2 regions of the Streptomyces sp. NPDC033174 genome follow, and region 2 is predicted to be linked to the other one. Evidence: riboswitches for the same ligand, from Rfam matches in the RefSeq annotation. Region 2 holds a riboswitch; the other holds the start of a gene.
The links. Region 2 has a riboswitch for ZMP and ZTP ahead of ACZ5VC_RS25750 (serine hydroxymethyltransferase). Riboswitches for the same ligand answer to the same signal wherever they lie in the genome.
Positions count from the first base shown of each region.

Region 1: linked by a shared signal. The riboswitch ahead of ACZ5VC_RS31665 (bifunctional 5,10-methylenetetrahydrofolate dehydrogenase/5,10-methenyltetrahydrofolate cyclohydrolase) and the one ahead of ACZ5VC_RS25750 (serine hydroxymethyltransferase) in region 2 are both predicted to bind ZMP and ZTP.

Region 1 covers NZ_JBVIPQ010000014.1:91,348-98,067, forward strand. The annotation lists gene ACZ5VC_RS31655 (DEAD/DEAH box helicase) at 1-1,051, shown strand, start outside; gene ACZ5VC_RS31660 (SWIM zinc finger family protein) at 1,048-2,400, shown strand; gene ACZ5VC_RS31665 (bifunctional 5,10-methylenetetrahydrofolate dehydrogenase/5,10-methenyltetrahydrofolate cyclohydrolase) at 2,552-3,469, opposite strand; ZMP/ZTP riboswitch at 3,491-3,590, opposite strand; gene ACZ5VC_RS31670 (GAF domain-containing protein) at 3,711-4,982, shown strand; gene exaC (acetaldehyde dehydrogenase ExaC) at 5,041-6,564, shown strand.
Region 2 covers NZ_JBVIPQ010000008.1:307,555-314,274, reverse strand. The annotation lists gene ACZ5VC_RS25775 (FAD-binding protein) at 1-837, shown strand, start outside; gene ACZ5VC_RS25770 (decaprenylphospho-beta-D-erythro-pentofuranosid-2-ulose 2-reductase) at 952-1,707, shown strand; gene ACZ5VC_RS25765 (2'-5' RNA ligase family protein) at 1,735-2,328, opposite strand; gene trpS (tryptophan--tRNA ligase) at 2,423-3,436, opposite strand; partial or broken gene ACZ5VC_RS25755 (RNA polymerase sigma factor) at 3,536-3,811, shown strand; gene ACZ5VC_RS25750 (serine hydroxymethyltransferase) at 3,913-5,184, opposite strand; ZMP/ZTP riboswitch at 5,252-5,342, opposite strand; gene rocD (ornithine--oxo-acid transaminase) at 5,450-6,655, shown strand.

The DNA.
Region 1 (6,720 bases), on a different contig from region 2:
CGTCGTCGCCGACGAGGCCCAGCACGTCAAGAACCCGTACGCCGCCACGGCCAAGCAGCTGCGCACGATCGAGACCAGGGCCCGGGTGGCCCTGACCGGCACCCCCGTGGAGAACAACCTCACCGAGCTGTGGGCGATCCTGGACTGGACGACGCCCGGGCTGCTGGGGCGCCTCGGAACCTTCCGCAGTCAGTACGCGCAGGCCGTGGAGGGCGGCGACGACCCCGCCACCGCCGAGCGCCTCGCCGCGCTGGTCCGCCCCTTCCTGCTCCGGCGCCGCAAGTCGGACCCGGGCATCGCGCCCGAGCTGCCGCCGAAGACCGAGACCGACCACACGGTGTCCCTCACCAGGGAACAGGCCGGGTTGTACGAGGCGGTGGTACGGGAGACGCTGGCGGCGATCGCCGAGGCCGACGGCATGGCGCGGCGCGGCCTGGTGGTGAAGCTGCTGACGAGCCTGAAGCAGATCTGCAACCACCCGGCGCAGTACCTGAAGGAGGAGGCGCCGAGGATCGCGGACCGCTCCGGGAAGCTGGAACTCCTCGACGAGCTTCTCGACACCATCCTCGCCGAGGGCGCGAGCGTGCTGGTCTTCACCCAGTACGTCACCATGGCACGGCTCCTGGAACGGCATCTGGCGGACCGCGGGGTGGTGACGCAGTTCCTGCACGGCGGCACACCGGTCGCCCAGCGGGAGGCGATGGTGAACCGCTTCCAGGAGGGCCAAGTGCCGGTCTTCCTGCTGTCGTTGAAGGCGGCGGGCACCGGGCTCAACCTGACCCGTGCCGGTCATGTCGTGCACTACGACCGCTGGTGGAATCCGGCCGTGGAGGCGCAGGCCACCGACCGCGCCTACCGGATCGGCCAGACCCAGCCGGTGCAGGTCCACCGACTGGTCGCGGAGGGCACGATCGAGGACCGGATCGCCGGGATGCTGGCGCGCAAACAGGCCTTGGCGGACACGGTTCTGGGCTCCGGCGAGGCAGCGCTGACCGAACTGACCGACGCCGAGCTGGCGGATCTGGTGGAGCTGCGAGGGAGCGGCCGATGAGAGACACGCGGGACACGTACGACGACGACGGCCGCGACGAGGACGGGAAGGGCGGGGGCCGGTTCGGCGGCGAGGACGAGCGGACCTTCGCCGCGCCGGCGCCGGTGAGCGGCGGCGGCTTCGCGCGGAGCTGGTGGGGGCGGGCCTGGCTGAAGGCGCTGGAGGACACCGTCCTGGACGGCGAGCAGCTCAAGAAGGGGAGGAGGAACGCGCGCGAGGGGGCGGTCGGCGCGGTCTCGGTGCGGCCGGGGCGGCTCACCGCCGTCGTCAAGGACCGGGACGGCACGGGGCACCGCAGTGATGTGCTGCTCCGCGAATTCTCCGACGGGGAGTGGGAGCGATTGCTGGATCTGGCCGCCGAGAGCGCCGGCCACATCGCGGCCCTGCTGGACCGCGAGATGCCGCCGCACCTGGTGGAGGACGCGGCGGCCGCGGGTCTCGACCTGCTGCCCGGGATCGGCGATCTGGAGCCCGAGTGCGGCTGCGAGGCGTGGGACCACTGCGCGCACACGGCGGCGCTCTGCTATCAGGTGGCGCGCCTTCTCGACCAGGATCCCTTCGTGCTGCTGTTGATGCGGGGGCGCGGAGAGCGGCGGCTGCTCGACGCGCTTCAGGTCCGCAGCGTCGCACGGGCGGCGCGGGAGCACCGGGAGCCGGCCTGGGGCGGGGAACCGGCGGGGTCGCCGGCCGGGGTGCCGGCCGCGGAGGCGTTCGCCGCACGGGACATCCTGCCTCCGCTGCCCCCTCCCCCGCCGCTGCCCACGGCCGTCGGCGAACCCCCGGCCCTGGACACCGAGGCGGGACCCGCCCCGGGTCTGGACCCGGCCGCCCTGGAGTTCCTGGCGGCCGACGCGGCGGCGCGGGCATGTCGGATGCTGGCGGAGGCCCTGGCTCCGGGCCATGAAGGCCACCCGGTCGAGCCCCCGTTGAACCTGGACCAGGACGCGGTACGACTGGCCGCGGCGGCCCCCGCCCCTGGGATCGTGACACGGCTGGCCGCCGGGACGGGACGGCAGCGCGCCGCCCTGGACCTGGCCACGCGCGCGTGGCGTGTCGGGGGCCCGGCCGCTCTGGCCGTACTGGAGGAGGAGTGGACGCCCACGCCCGAGGCCCTGGAGCGCGCGGCGGCCCGGCTCGCCGAGGCGTGGGAGGCGGGCGAGCGCCCGCACCTGCGGCCGGTGAGCGGCGCGGCCCGCTGGACGGTGGTGGGCGAGGACGTACAGCTGCGCCTGGGGCAGGACGGCCGGTGGTGGCCCTACCGGAAGGAGAGCGGACGGTGGGCACCCGCGGGCCCGGCGGACCAGGACCCGGCGACGGCACTGGCAGGGTTCCTGGAAGGCTCCGCCTGAGCGGTGGGGGCGGCCGAGACGGGCCGGGCTGGACGGGGACGGGGAGGAACAGGGCGCGCCCTGGTCGCCGTTGAGGCAGGCCGGGCCTGTCCTCGGGAGCCGGGAGCGCGCCCGGGCCGGGGCGGGTCGCGGACAGAGGCCAAGGGGCCTGTCACCGGCCATCGGCCGCGCCCACACCCCCTGGGCCATCCGCCCCCGCCCGGGTGCCGGTCCGCAGGCCCAGCTGACGCTCGGCCGCCTCCACCGTCTGGGCCAGGAGTACCGCGATGGTCATCGGGCCGACGCCGCCGGGAACGGGCGTGATCAGGCCGGCCCGCCTGGCCGCGGGCTCGAAGTCGACGTCGCCGACGTTTCCGGGGTTGTAGCCGGCGTCGATGACGACAGCGCCGGGCTTGATGTCCTCGCCGCGGATGAAGCGCGGGCGGCCGACGGCCGCCACCAGGATGTCGGCCTCGCGGACGATCGAGGAGAGATCGGTGGTGCGCGAGTGGCAGTAGGTGACCGTGGCGTCCCGGGCCAGGAGGAGCATCCCGGCCGGCTTGCCGAGGATGGCGCTGCGGCCGACCACGACGGCGCGCTTGCCGGTGGGGTCCACGTCGTAGGCGTCGAGGAGCCGCATGATGCCGCCGGGCGTGCAGGACACGAAGCCGGGCAGGCCGAAGCTCATCGCGGCGAAGGAGGTCATGGTGACGCCGTCGACGTCCTTCTCCGGGGCGATGGCCTCGAAGGCGGCGCGCTCGTCGATGTGCGGGCCGACCGGGTGCTGGAGCAGGATGCCGTTGACCTCGGGGTCCTGGGAGAGGTCCGTGAGGGTGGCGACGAGTTCCTCGGTCGTGGTGGTGGCGGGCAGCTCTATGTGGCGGGAGCGGATTCCGGCCTTCTCGCAGCGGGCGCGCTTCATCCGGACGTACGTCACGGACGCGGGGTCCTCGCCGACGAGGACGGTGGCGAGGCAGGGGGCGGTGCCGGTGCGCCGGGTGATCTCGGCGGCGCGGGCCGCGGTCTCCTCGACGGTGCGGCGGGCGAGCGCGGTGCCGTCGATGAGGCGGGCGGTGGGGACGGTGGACATGGGCGACTCCTGAGCATCGATGCTGATCGCCCAGGCGCACGGCAGTGACGGGGTCCGGTCGGAGTCCGTCGGGCCGCTCCCCGGTGGTACTCCACCTCACGCGCCAGTCACGGCCCGGGCCCACTGTACGGGAGGCTTGGGAGCGAAGACCGGACAGGGTGGCGCGCGCCCGGTTGTCGGCGGTCCGCGCCGGTACCACGATGAGCCCCACGGGACCGAAACCCTCACCGGGGAGGCCGAGTTGGGCATCGACGCATGGGCGGCCGCGGGGCCGGACGCCGGCGCGTTGCGGCGGGCTCACGACGCGTTCACCTCCGGCGGGGAGATGCCGAGACCTTCCGTACGGGCGCTGGTGGCCGAGTCGTGGCGGCGCTCGGCACGGGCCCTGGTGAGCCCGGACGGCGCCGCCTGTGTGGAGCTCGCCGACGACGACCTCGCCGCTTACCGCGAGGGCCACCCCCTGGCCGCCGCGATGCCGGTGGTCCGGGAGCTGATGGGCGCGTACGCGACCGACGGGGAACATCTGGTGGCCGTGTGCGACGCGTCGGGGCGGCTGCTGTGGGTCGAGGGGCACGCGGCGACCCTGCGCCGGGCCGGTCCGATGAACTTCGTCGCCGGCGCCCGCTGGACCGAGTCGGTCGCGGGGACGAACGCGCCGGGCACCGCGATCGCCCTGGACCGGCCGGTTCAGGTCTTCTCCGCCGAGCACTTCCGGCGGCCTGTGCAGGCGTGGACGTGTGCCGCGGCGCCGGTGCACGATCCGCACAGCGGGCGGCTGCTCGGCGCCGTCGACATCACGGGCGGGGACCGGCTCGCGCATCCGCACAGCCTGGCGTTCGTGCAGGCGGTGGCGCGCGCGGCCGAGTCCCAGCTGGCCCTGCTGGCCCCGGTGCCGTCCGACGACCGTATGCGGCTGACGGCCCTCGGCCGGAACGAGGCGCTGCTGGTCGCCGGCGGGCGCAGCATCCGGCTGAGCCGCCGCCACAGCGAGATCGTGGCCGTGCTGACCCGGCGTCCGGAAGGTGTGGGCGGTGAGGAGCTGCTGACGCTGCTGTACGAGGACGAGTCGGTCACCCCGGTGACGCTGCGGGCCGAGCTGTCGCGGCTGCGCGCGATCCTCGGCGCGGATCTGTTGCGTTCGCGGCCGTACCGGCTGGCGGGAGTCCTGGACGCGGACTTCGACACGGTGGCGCGCCGGCTCGCCTCGGGTGCGCTGTCCGCCGCGCTCGGCTGCTACGCGGGTCCGCTGCTGCCCGGCTCCTCGGCACCGGCCGTCGTGCGGCTGCGCGAGCGGCTGGCAGGTCAGCTGCGCGCCGCGCTGGTAGACCGGGGCGACCCGGGGCTGCTCGCCGACTGGGCGTACAGCCCGTGGGGCGAGGACGACCCGGTCGTGTGGAGGGCGCTGGCGGCGGCGGTGCCGGCGAGCGCCCGGCCGCCGGTGGTGGCCCGGCTGCGCGCACTGGACAGGGAACTGTCCGCCGGCGCAACGGGGTTGCAACGTCCCGGTTCCTAGCCTCGCCGTGAGCGCCGGCCGAGGGCGGCCGGCCGCCGTCCGAGGGAGGCCGTGCACGATGACCCGCTACGCAGCGCCGGGTACCGACGACGCGATCATGTCGTACCTTTCCCGCTACGACCACTGGATCGGTGGGGAGTACGTCGCCCCGGCCCGAGGCCGGTACTTCGAGAACCCGAGCCCGGTCGACGGCCGTCCCTTCACCGAGATGGCCCGCGGGACCGCCGAGGACGTCGAGCGTGCCCTGGACGCGGCGCACGCCGCGGCGCCCGCCTGGGCCCGTACGGCGCCCGCCGAGCGCGCGCACGTCCTGCTGAGGATCGCCGACCGGATGGAGTCACATCTGGAGGAGCTGGCGGTCGCCGAGAGCTGGGAGAACGGGAAGCCGGTCCGCGAGACGCTGGCGGCCGACATCCCGCTCGCCATCGACCACTTCCGGTACTTCGCGGGGGCGCTGCGGGGCCAGGAGGGCTCCCTCAGCGAGGTCGACGAAGACACCGTCGCGTACCACTTCCACGAGCCGCTCGGGGTGGTGGCGCAGATCATCCCGTGGAACTTCCCGATCCTGATGGCGACCTGGAAGCTGGCTCCCGCGCTGGCCGCGGGTAACGCCGTCGTACTGAAGCCCGCCGAACAGACCCCGGCCTCGGTCCACTTCTGGATGAGCCTGATCGCCGACCTTCTGCCGCCCGGCGTGGTGAACATCGTCAACGGCTTCGGCGCGGAGGCGGGCAAGCCGCTGGCGTCCAGCCCGCGCGTCGCCAAGATCGCGTTCACCGGCGAGACGACGACGGGGCGGCTGATCATGCAGTACGCCTCGGAGAACATCAAGCCGGTCACGCTGGAGCTGGGCGGGAAGTCGCCGAACATCTTCTTCGACGACGTCTGGGCGGCGGACGACGACTTCCGTGACAAGGCACTCGAAGGGTTCACCATGTTCGCCCTCAACCAGGGCGAGGTGTGCACCTGCCCGTCGCGGGCGCTGATCCAGAGCAGCCACTACAGCGAGTTCCTGGAGGCGGCGGTCGCCCGCACAGAGAAGATCCTGCCTGGCCACCCCCTGGACACGGACACGATGATCGGAGCGCAGGCGTCCAACGACCAGCTGCAGAAAATCCTCTCGTATCTGGACATCGGCCTCCAAGAAGGCGCGAAGATCCTCACGGGCGGCCTACGGATCGAGTACGACGGTGAACTGGCCGGCGGCTACTACGTCCAGCCGACCATCTTCGAGGGCGACAACCGGATGCGGATCTTCCAGGAGGAGATCTTCGGCCCGGTGGTGGCGGTCACCTCGTTCACCGACTTCGACGACGCCATCAGCACGGCCAACGACACGCCGTACGGCCTCGGCGCGGGCGTGTGGACCCGGAACATCAACACCGCCTACCGGGCAGGGCGAGCGATCCAGGCGGGCCGGGTCTGGACGAACTGCTACCACGCGTATCCGGCGCACGCGGCGTTCGGCGGCTACAAGCAGTCGGGCATCGGCCGCGAGACCCACAAGATGATGCTGGACCACTACCAGCAGACGAAGAACCTGCTGGTGTCGTACTCCCCGAAGAAGCTCGGCTTCTTCTAGACACACGAGAGAGGGCGCCCGACCTGGGCTTCCACCCGTCAGGCGCCTTCCGGTGTTCCCTTGATGGTGACGCCCGGTTCTTGCCGTGGCCAGCAGTTTCCCCACCATCGTCCCCTTCCTGACCAGCGCTTCCGGGCCAGTCACGGACCAACCGTG
Region 2 (6,720 bases):
ATCCTCTCGGCCACCGTCCAACTGCACCGTGTCGAGACGTCCTTGATGTCCGTGGACACCGAACGGGCCGACGACCTCGACGACTTGATGGCCCGGCTCACCGCCACGGACCACCGGTACCGCTACTCGGTCGCCTGGATCGATCTGCTGGCGCGCGGCGCCGCACTCGGCCGGTCCGTCCTGACCCGGGGCGAGCATGCACCGTACGACGCGCTCCCTCCGCGTGCCCGGCGCTCCCCCCTCGCCTTCCACCCGGGGCACCTGCCCCCCGCCCCCTCCGTGATCCCGGAGGGACTGCTCGGCAGAACGACCGTCGGCCTCTTCAACGAGCTCTGGTACCGCAAGGCCCCCCGGAAGCGGACCGGCCGGCTCCAACGGCTCTCCACGTTCTTCCACCCCCTGGACGGTGTGCCGCACTGGAACCGCGTCTACGGCCGGTCCGGCTTCGTCCAGTACCAGTTCGTCGTCGGCCACGGCCACGAGGACACCCTGCGCCGGGTCGTCCGGCGGATCGCCCGCCGCGGCTGTCCGTCGTTCCTGGCCGTGCTGAAGCGGTTCGGCGAGGCCGACCCGGGCTGGCTCTCCTTCCCCATGCCGGGCTGGACGCTGGCCCTGGACATCCCGGCCGGCCTGTCGGGGCTCGGCGCCTTCCTCGACGAACTCGACGAGGAGGTCGTCGCCGCGGGCGGCCGGGTCTATCTGGCCAAGGACTCCCGGCTGCGCCCCGAGCTCCTGCGCTCCATGTATCCGCAGCTGCCGCGATTCCGCGAGCTGCGGGCCGAGTTGGACCCGCACTCGGTCTTCACCTCGGACCTCTCCCGCCGCCTCGCCCTCTGAACGATCCCCATGCGGAGATCCCGACGCAGAGATCCCGACGCAGAGATCCCGACGCAGAGATCCCGACGCAGAGATTTCGACGAGGAAACCCCGATCATGAAGGAGACGCCGCTCATGAAGGACGCCTTCGGTGCCCCGCAGTCCCTGCTCGTCCTCGGCGGTACGTCCGAGATCGGCCTCGCCACCGCCCGCCGTCTGATCGCCCGCCGCACCCGCACGGTCCTGCTGGCCGGACGTCCCTGCCCCACCCTGGAGTCCGCCGCGTCCTCGCTGCGCGAGCTCGGCGCGGACGTCCGTACCGTCCCCTTCGACGCGCTCGACACCGCCACGCACGAGGAGCGCCTCACGAAGCTCTTCACCGACGGCGACATCGACATGGTGCTGCTGGCCTTCGGCGTCCTCGGCGACCAGGCCCATGACGAGGCCGACCCGGCCGCCGCCGTCAGGGTCGCCCAGACCAACTACACCGGAGCCGTCTCCGCCGGGCTGATCTGCGCGAAGGCGCTCCAGTCGCAGGGGCACGGCTCCTTGGTGGTCCTTTCGTCGGTCGCCGGGGAGCGGGCCCGCCGCGCCAATTTCATCTACGGGTCCTCGAAGGCCGGCCTGGACGCCTTCTGCCAGGGCCTCGGCGACGCCCTCTACGGCACCGGTGTGCACGTGATGATCGTCAGGCCCGGTTTCGTACGGACGAGGATGACGGCCGGCCTGACGGAGGCGCCCCTGGCCACGACCCCGGAGGCGGTGGCCACGGCGATCGAGCTGGGCCTGCGGCGCCGCTCGGAGACGGTCTGGGTACCGGGGGCGCTACGCGTCGTGATGACGGCGCTGCGGCACCTGCCGAGGCCGCTCTTCCGCCGCCTGCCGGTCTGAGGGCACGGCGGCGGGGTCCACGCGGGCTTACGGGGCGGTGAAGCTGGCCGGCGCGTCGACGGGGGTGCCCTGCGCCGGGACGCCGGTCACGGGCCGGCCACCGCCGAAGTCGTACGACTGGAGCTTGCGCCAGACGCCGTCCGGGCCCTGCTCGTAGAGCGCGAAGGACGTGCAGGACCACTCCGCCGCGAACTCGGACAGCTCCTCGTAGGCCCGGTCCATCGCCTCCTCGGAGATGCCGTGGGCGACCGTCACGTGCGGGTGGTAGGGGAACTGCAGCTCCCGCACCAGCGGCCCGGAGGCGTCACGGATCCGCTTCTGGAGCCACGAGCAGGCCGCCGCGCCCTCGACGACCTGGACGAAGACCACCGGCGACAGCGGACGGAAGGTGCCCGTACCGCTCAGCCGCATCGGGAAGGGGCGGCCGGACGCCGCGACCTCGGCGAGATGCGCCTCGATCGCGGGCAGGTCCGCCGCGTCCGCCTGCGTCGGCGGGAGGAGGGTGACATGCGTGGGGATGCCGTGCGCGGCAGGATCCCCGAAGCTCGCGCGCAGCTCCTGGAGCAGGCTGCCGAAGGGCTCCGGGACCGCGATCGAAACGCCGAGCGTTACGGTCCCCACGTCGTTCTCCTCAGTCATCGGTGACGGGTCACACAGCCGCCAGTGTGGCGCCTGCGCGTCCGGGAGGCCAGGGCCCTTGGGCCCCACTCCGGACTCAGTGCTTCGCGGGCAGGAAGCCCACCTTCTCGTAGGTCTGGGCAAGGGTCTCGGCGGCGACCGCGCGGGCCTTCTCCGCGCCCTTGGCCAGGATGGAGTCCAGCGTCTCCGGGTCGTCCAGGTATTCCTGCGTACGGGTCCGGAAGGGAGTGACGAATTCCACCATGGCGTCGGCGAGGTCCGTCTTCAGCGCACCGTACATCTGGCCCTCGTACTGCTTCTCCAGGTCCGGGACGGTCGTACCGGTGAGGGTGGACAGGATGGTGAGCAGATTGCTGACGCCAGGCTTCTCCACGGGGTCGAAACGGATCACGGTGTCCGTGTCGGTGACCGCGCTCTTGACCTTCTTCGCCGTCGCCTTCGGCTCGTCGAGCAGGTTGATCAGGCCCTTGGGCGTCGACGCCGACTTGCTCATCTTGATCGCCGGGTCCTGGAGATCGAAGATCTTCGCCGTCTCCTTGAGGATGTACGGCGCCGGGACGGTGAACGTCTCGCCGAAGCGGTGGTTGAAGCGCTCGGCGAGGTCGCGGGTCAGCTCGATGTGCTGGCGCTGGTCCTCGCCGACCGGGACCTGATTGGCCTGGTAGAGCAGGATGTCCGCGACCTGGAGGATCGGGTAGGTGAACAGGCCGACGGTGGCGCGCTCGGCACCCTGCTTGGCGGACTTGTCCTTGAACTGCGTCATGCGGCCGGCCTCGCCGAAGCCGGTCAGGCAGTTCATGATCCAGCCGAGCTGGGCGTGTTCGGGGACGTGGCTCTGGACGAAGAGGGTGCAGCGCTCGGGGTCGAGGCCGGCGGCCAGCAGCTGGGCCGCCGCGAGGCGGGTGTTCGCACGCAGGTCGGCGGGGTCCTGGGGAACGGTGATCGCATGTAGGTCCACGACCATGTAGAAGGCGTCGTGGGTCTCCTGCAGGGCGACCCACTGACGCACCGCACCGAGGTAGTTGCCGAGGTGGAACGAGCCTGCGGTGGGCTGGATTCCGGAGAGCACACGAGGACGATCAGAGGCCATGCTCATCATTCTCTCAGGTGTGGGAACCGAACCCGGACTGCCGGTGTATCGAAGGTGTGAGCACGCGGAGGACGCCGCAGCGTCGTCGGCGGGGCCGCGGTGATCGCACGCGTACGCGCCGGGGAGGCGGAGGCTTGCGCCGAGTTGGTGCGTCCCCCACACGGGTGCGGCACTGAGAGCGGCCGTGGCGTGCGGAGCCGGTGCGGACGCGGAGGACGTGGTGCGGCAGGCCTTCTCCGAGGCGTTCTGCTCGCCGGGGCGGTTCCGGGACGGCTCGGCGTTCCGTCCGTGACTGCTGCGGATCATGGTCAATGAGACGAGGAACACATAGGCCGCGCGGCCCTGCGGCAGCGGGCCGTCGCCGGCCGGGAGGCGGATCTGCTCGTGCTCCGAGCCGCTGAGGCCCGTGAGCCCGGTGTGACCCGTGAGGCCTCAGGGGGACACCCATGAGGCCCCACGGAAGAGGCGGCCGGTGATCAGGCGGGCAGGCCCGGGGCCGGGAAGGCGGACATCAGGTCGGCGACCTCGGCGCGGATCCGGGTCAGGGCGTCCTCGTCGCCCGAGCCGGCCGCGGTGACACCCCGGTCGATCCAGTCCGCGACGGTGGCCATGTGCTGGGTGCCGAGTCCGCGCGAGGTGAGGGAGGGGGTGCCGATACGGACGCCGGAGGGGTCGAAGGGCTTCCTCGGGTCGAACGGGACGGTGTTGTAGTTGACGACGATCCCGGCCCGGTCGAGGGCCTTCGCGGCCACCTTGCCCGGGACGTCCTTGGGGGTGAGGTCCATCAGGATCAGGTGGTTGTCGGTGCCGCCGGAGACCAGGTCGAAGCCCCGAACCAGCAGTTCCTCGGCGAGCGCCTTGGCGTTGGCGACGACGGAGTGCGCGTACTCCCGGAAGGAGGGCCGGGACGCCTCGTGGAGGGCGACCGCGATGGCGGCGGTGGTCTGGTTGTGGGGGCCTCCCTGGAGACCCGGGAAGACCGCCTTGTCGATGGCCTTGGCGTGCTCCTCGCGGCACATGAGCATCGCGCCGCGCGGCCCGCGCAGGGTCTTGTGGGTGGTCGTCGAGATCACGTCGGCGTGCGGCACCGGCGAGGGGTGGGCGCCACCGGCGATGAGTCCGGCGATGTGGGCGACATCGGCGACGAGCACCGCGCCCGCCTCCTGGGCGATCTCCGCGAAGGCGGCGAAGTCGATGGTGCGGGGCAGCGCGGTGCCGCCGCAGAAGATGACCTTGGGGCGCTCCTTGAGGGCGAGTTCGCGCACCTCGTCGAAGTCGATGAGCCCGGTGTCCTGGCGTACGCCGTACTGGATGCCCCGGAACCACTTGCCGGTCGCCGAGACGCCCCAGCCGTGGGTGAGGTGGCCGCCCATGGGGAGGGCCATGCCCATCACCGTGTCACCGGGCTCGGCGAAGGCGAGATAGACGGCGAGGTTGGCCGGGGAGCCCGAGTAGGGCTGCACATTGGCGTGGTCGACGCCGAAGAGGGCCTTGGCGCGCGCGATGGCGAGGACCTCGATCTGGTCGATGTTCTGCTGGCCCTCGTAGTAGCGCCGGCCGGCGTAGCCCTCGCTGTACTTGTTCTGCAGGACGGTGCCGGACGCTTCGAGGACGGCGTGCGAGACGTAGTTCTCGCTGGGGATCAGCCTGAGCGTCTCGGCCTGCAGGCGCTCTTCGGCGCCGACGAGCGCGGCGAGCTCGGGGTCTTCCGCGGAGAGGGCGGGGTGGTGCGCGGGAAGGTCGTTCATGGCGTTCCTCCGGGCGATGCGGTGGCTCCCGGGGGGTCTGACGCGGCACACCCACACGGGACGGATCCCAGGGTGCCCAGGCGGGCGGCACCTCGTGCGGTTTGCCGCGCACGGCTTCCCCGGGGTTTCTTCCCCGTACGCCAGTCGCCGTGCGTGTTTCCAGCCTAGCGGGCGAGTCGTCATCAAGGTTTCCTCGTCCAGCATCCGAGCGACGATAGAAAAGGGCACCACTCCCGCACCCAGCCGCAGGACGAACGGAGATCCCGTGTCGAGAACACAAGACGCGATCGCTTCCGCGGAGGCGCACAGCGCACACAACTACCACCCTCTGCCCGTCGTCGTCGCCTCGGCGGACGGCGCCTGGATGACCGATGTCGAAGGGCGCCGCTATCTCGACATGCTCGCCGGATATTCGGCGCTCAACTTCGGACACGGCAACCGCCGGCTCGTCGACGCGGCCAAGGCCCAGCTGGACCGGGTGACCCTCACGTCGCGCGCGTTCCACCACGACCGGTTCGCCGAGTTCTGCGGCAGGCTCGCGGAGCTGTGCGGCATGGAGATGGTGCTGCCGATGAACACCGGGGCGGAGGCGGTGGAGACCGCCGTGAAGACGGCCCGGAAATGGGGGTACCGCGTCAAGGGCGTGCCGGACGGCCAGGCGAAGATCGTCGTCGCGGCGAACAACTTCCACGGGCGGACGACGACGATCGTCAGCTTCTCGACGGACGCCGAGGCGCGGGCGGACTTCGGCCCGTACACGCCGGGCTTCGAGATCGTCCCGTACGGCGACCTGACCGCGCTGGAGACGGCGGTCAGCGCCAACACGGTGGCCGTGCTGCTGGAGCCCATCCAGGGCGAGGCCGGGGTCCTGGTGCCTCCGGCCGGCTATCTGGAGGGGGTCCGTCGCCTCACCCGCGAGCGGAACGTGCTGTTCATCGCCGATGAGATCCAGTCGGGTCTGGGCCGGACCGGGAAGACCTTCGCGTGTGAACACGAGGGCGTGGTCCCGGACATGTATGTGCTCGGCAAGGCGCTGGGCGGCGGTGTGGTGCCGGTGTCGGCGGTGGTGTCGAGCGCCGAGGTGCTCGGGGTGTACCGGCCGGGTGAGCACGGTTCGACCTTCGGCGGGAATCCGCTGGCGTGCGCGGTGGCGCTGGAGGTGATCGCGATGCTGAGGACCGGCGAGTACCAGCAGCGGGCTACCGAGCTCGGTGACCATCTCCACCGTGAGCTGGGCCTGCTGGTGGGCGGCGGTGCGGTGGAGGCCGTGCGGGGCCGCGGACTGTGGGCGGGCGTCGACATCGCCGCGAGCCGGGGCACGGGCCGGGAGATCTCGGAGAAGCTGATGGACCGCGGGGTCCTGGTGAAGGACACCCACGGCTCGACGATCCGGATCGCCCCTCCGCTGGTGATCAGCAAGGAGGACCTGGACTGGGGGCTCGATCAGCTGAGGGCGGTGCTGGAGGGCTGAGGCGGGCGCGGGGCCGGCCCCCCTGCTGGGGGAGCCGGCCCCGTGGGCCGCATGGCAGGGGGCGG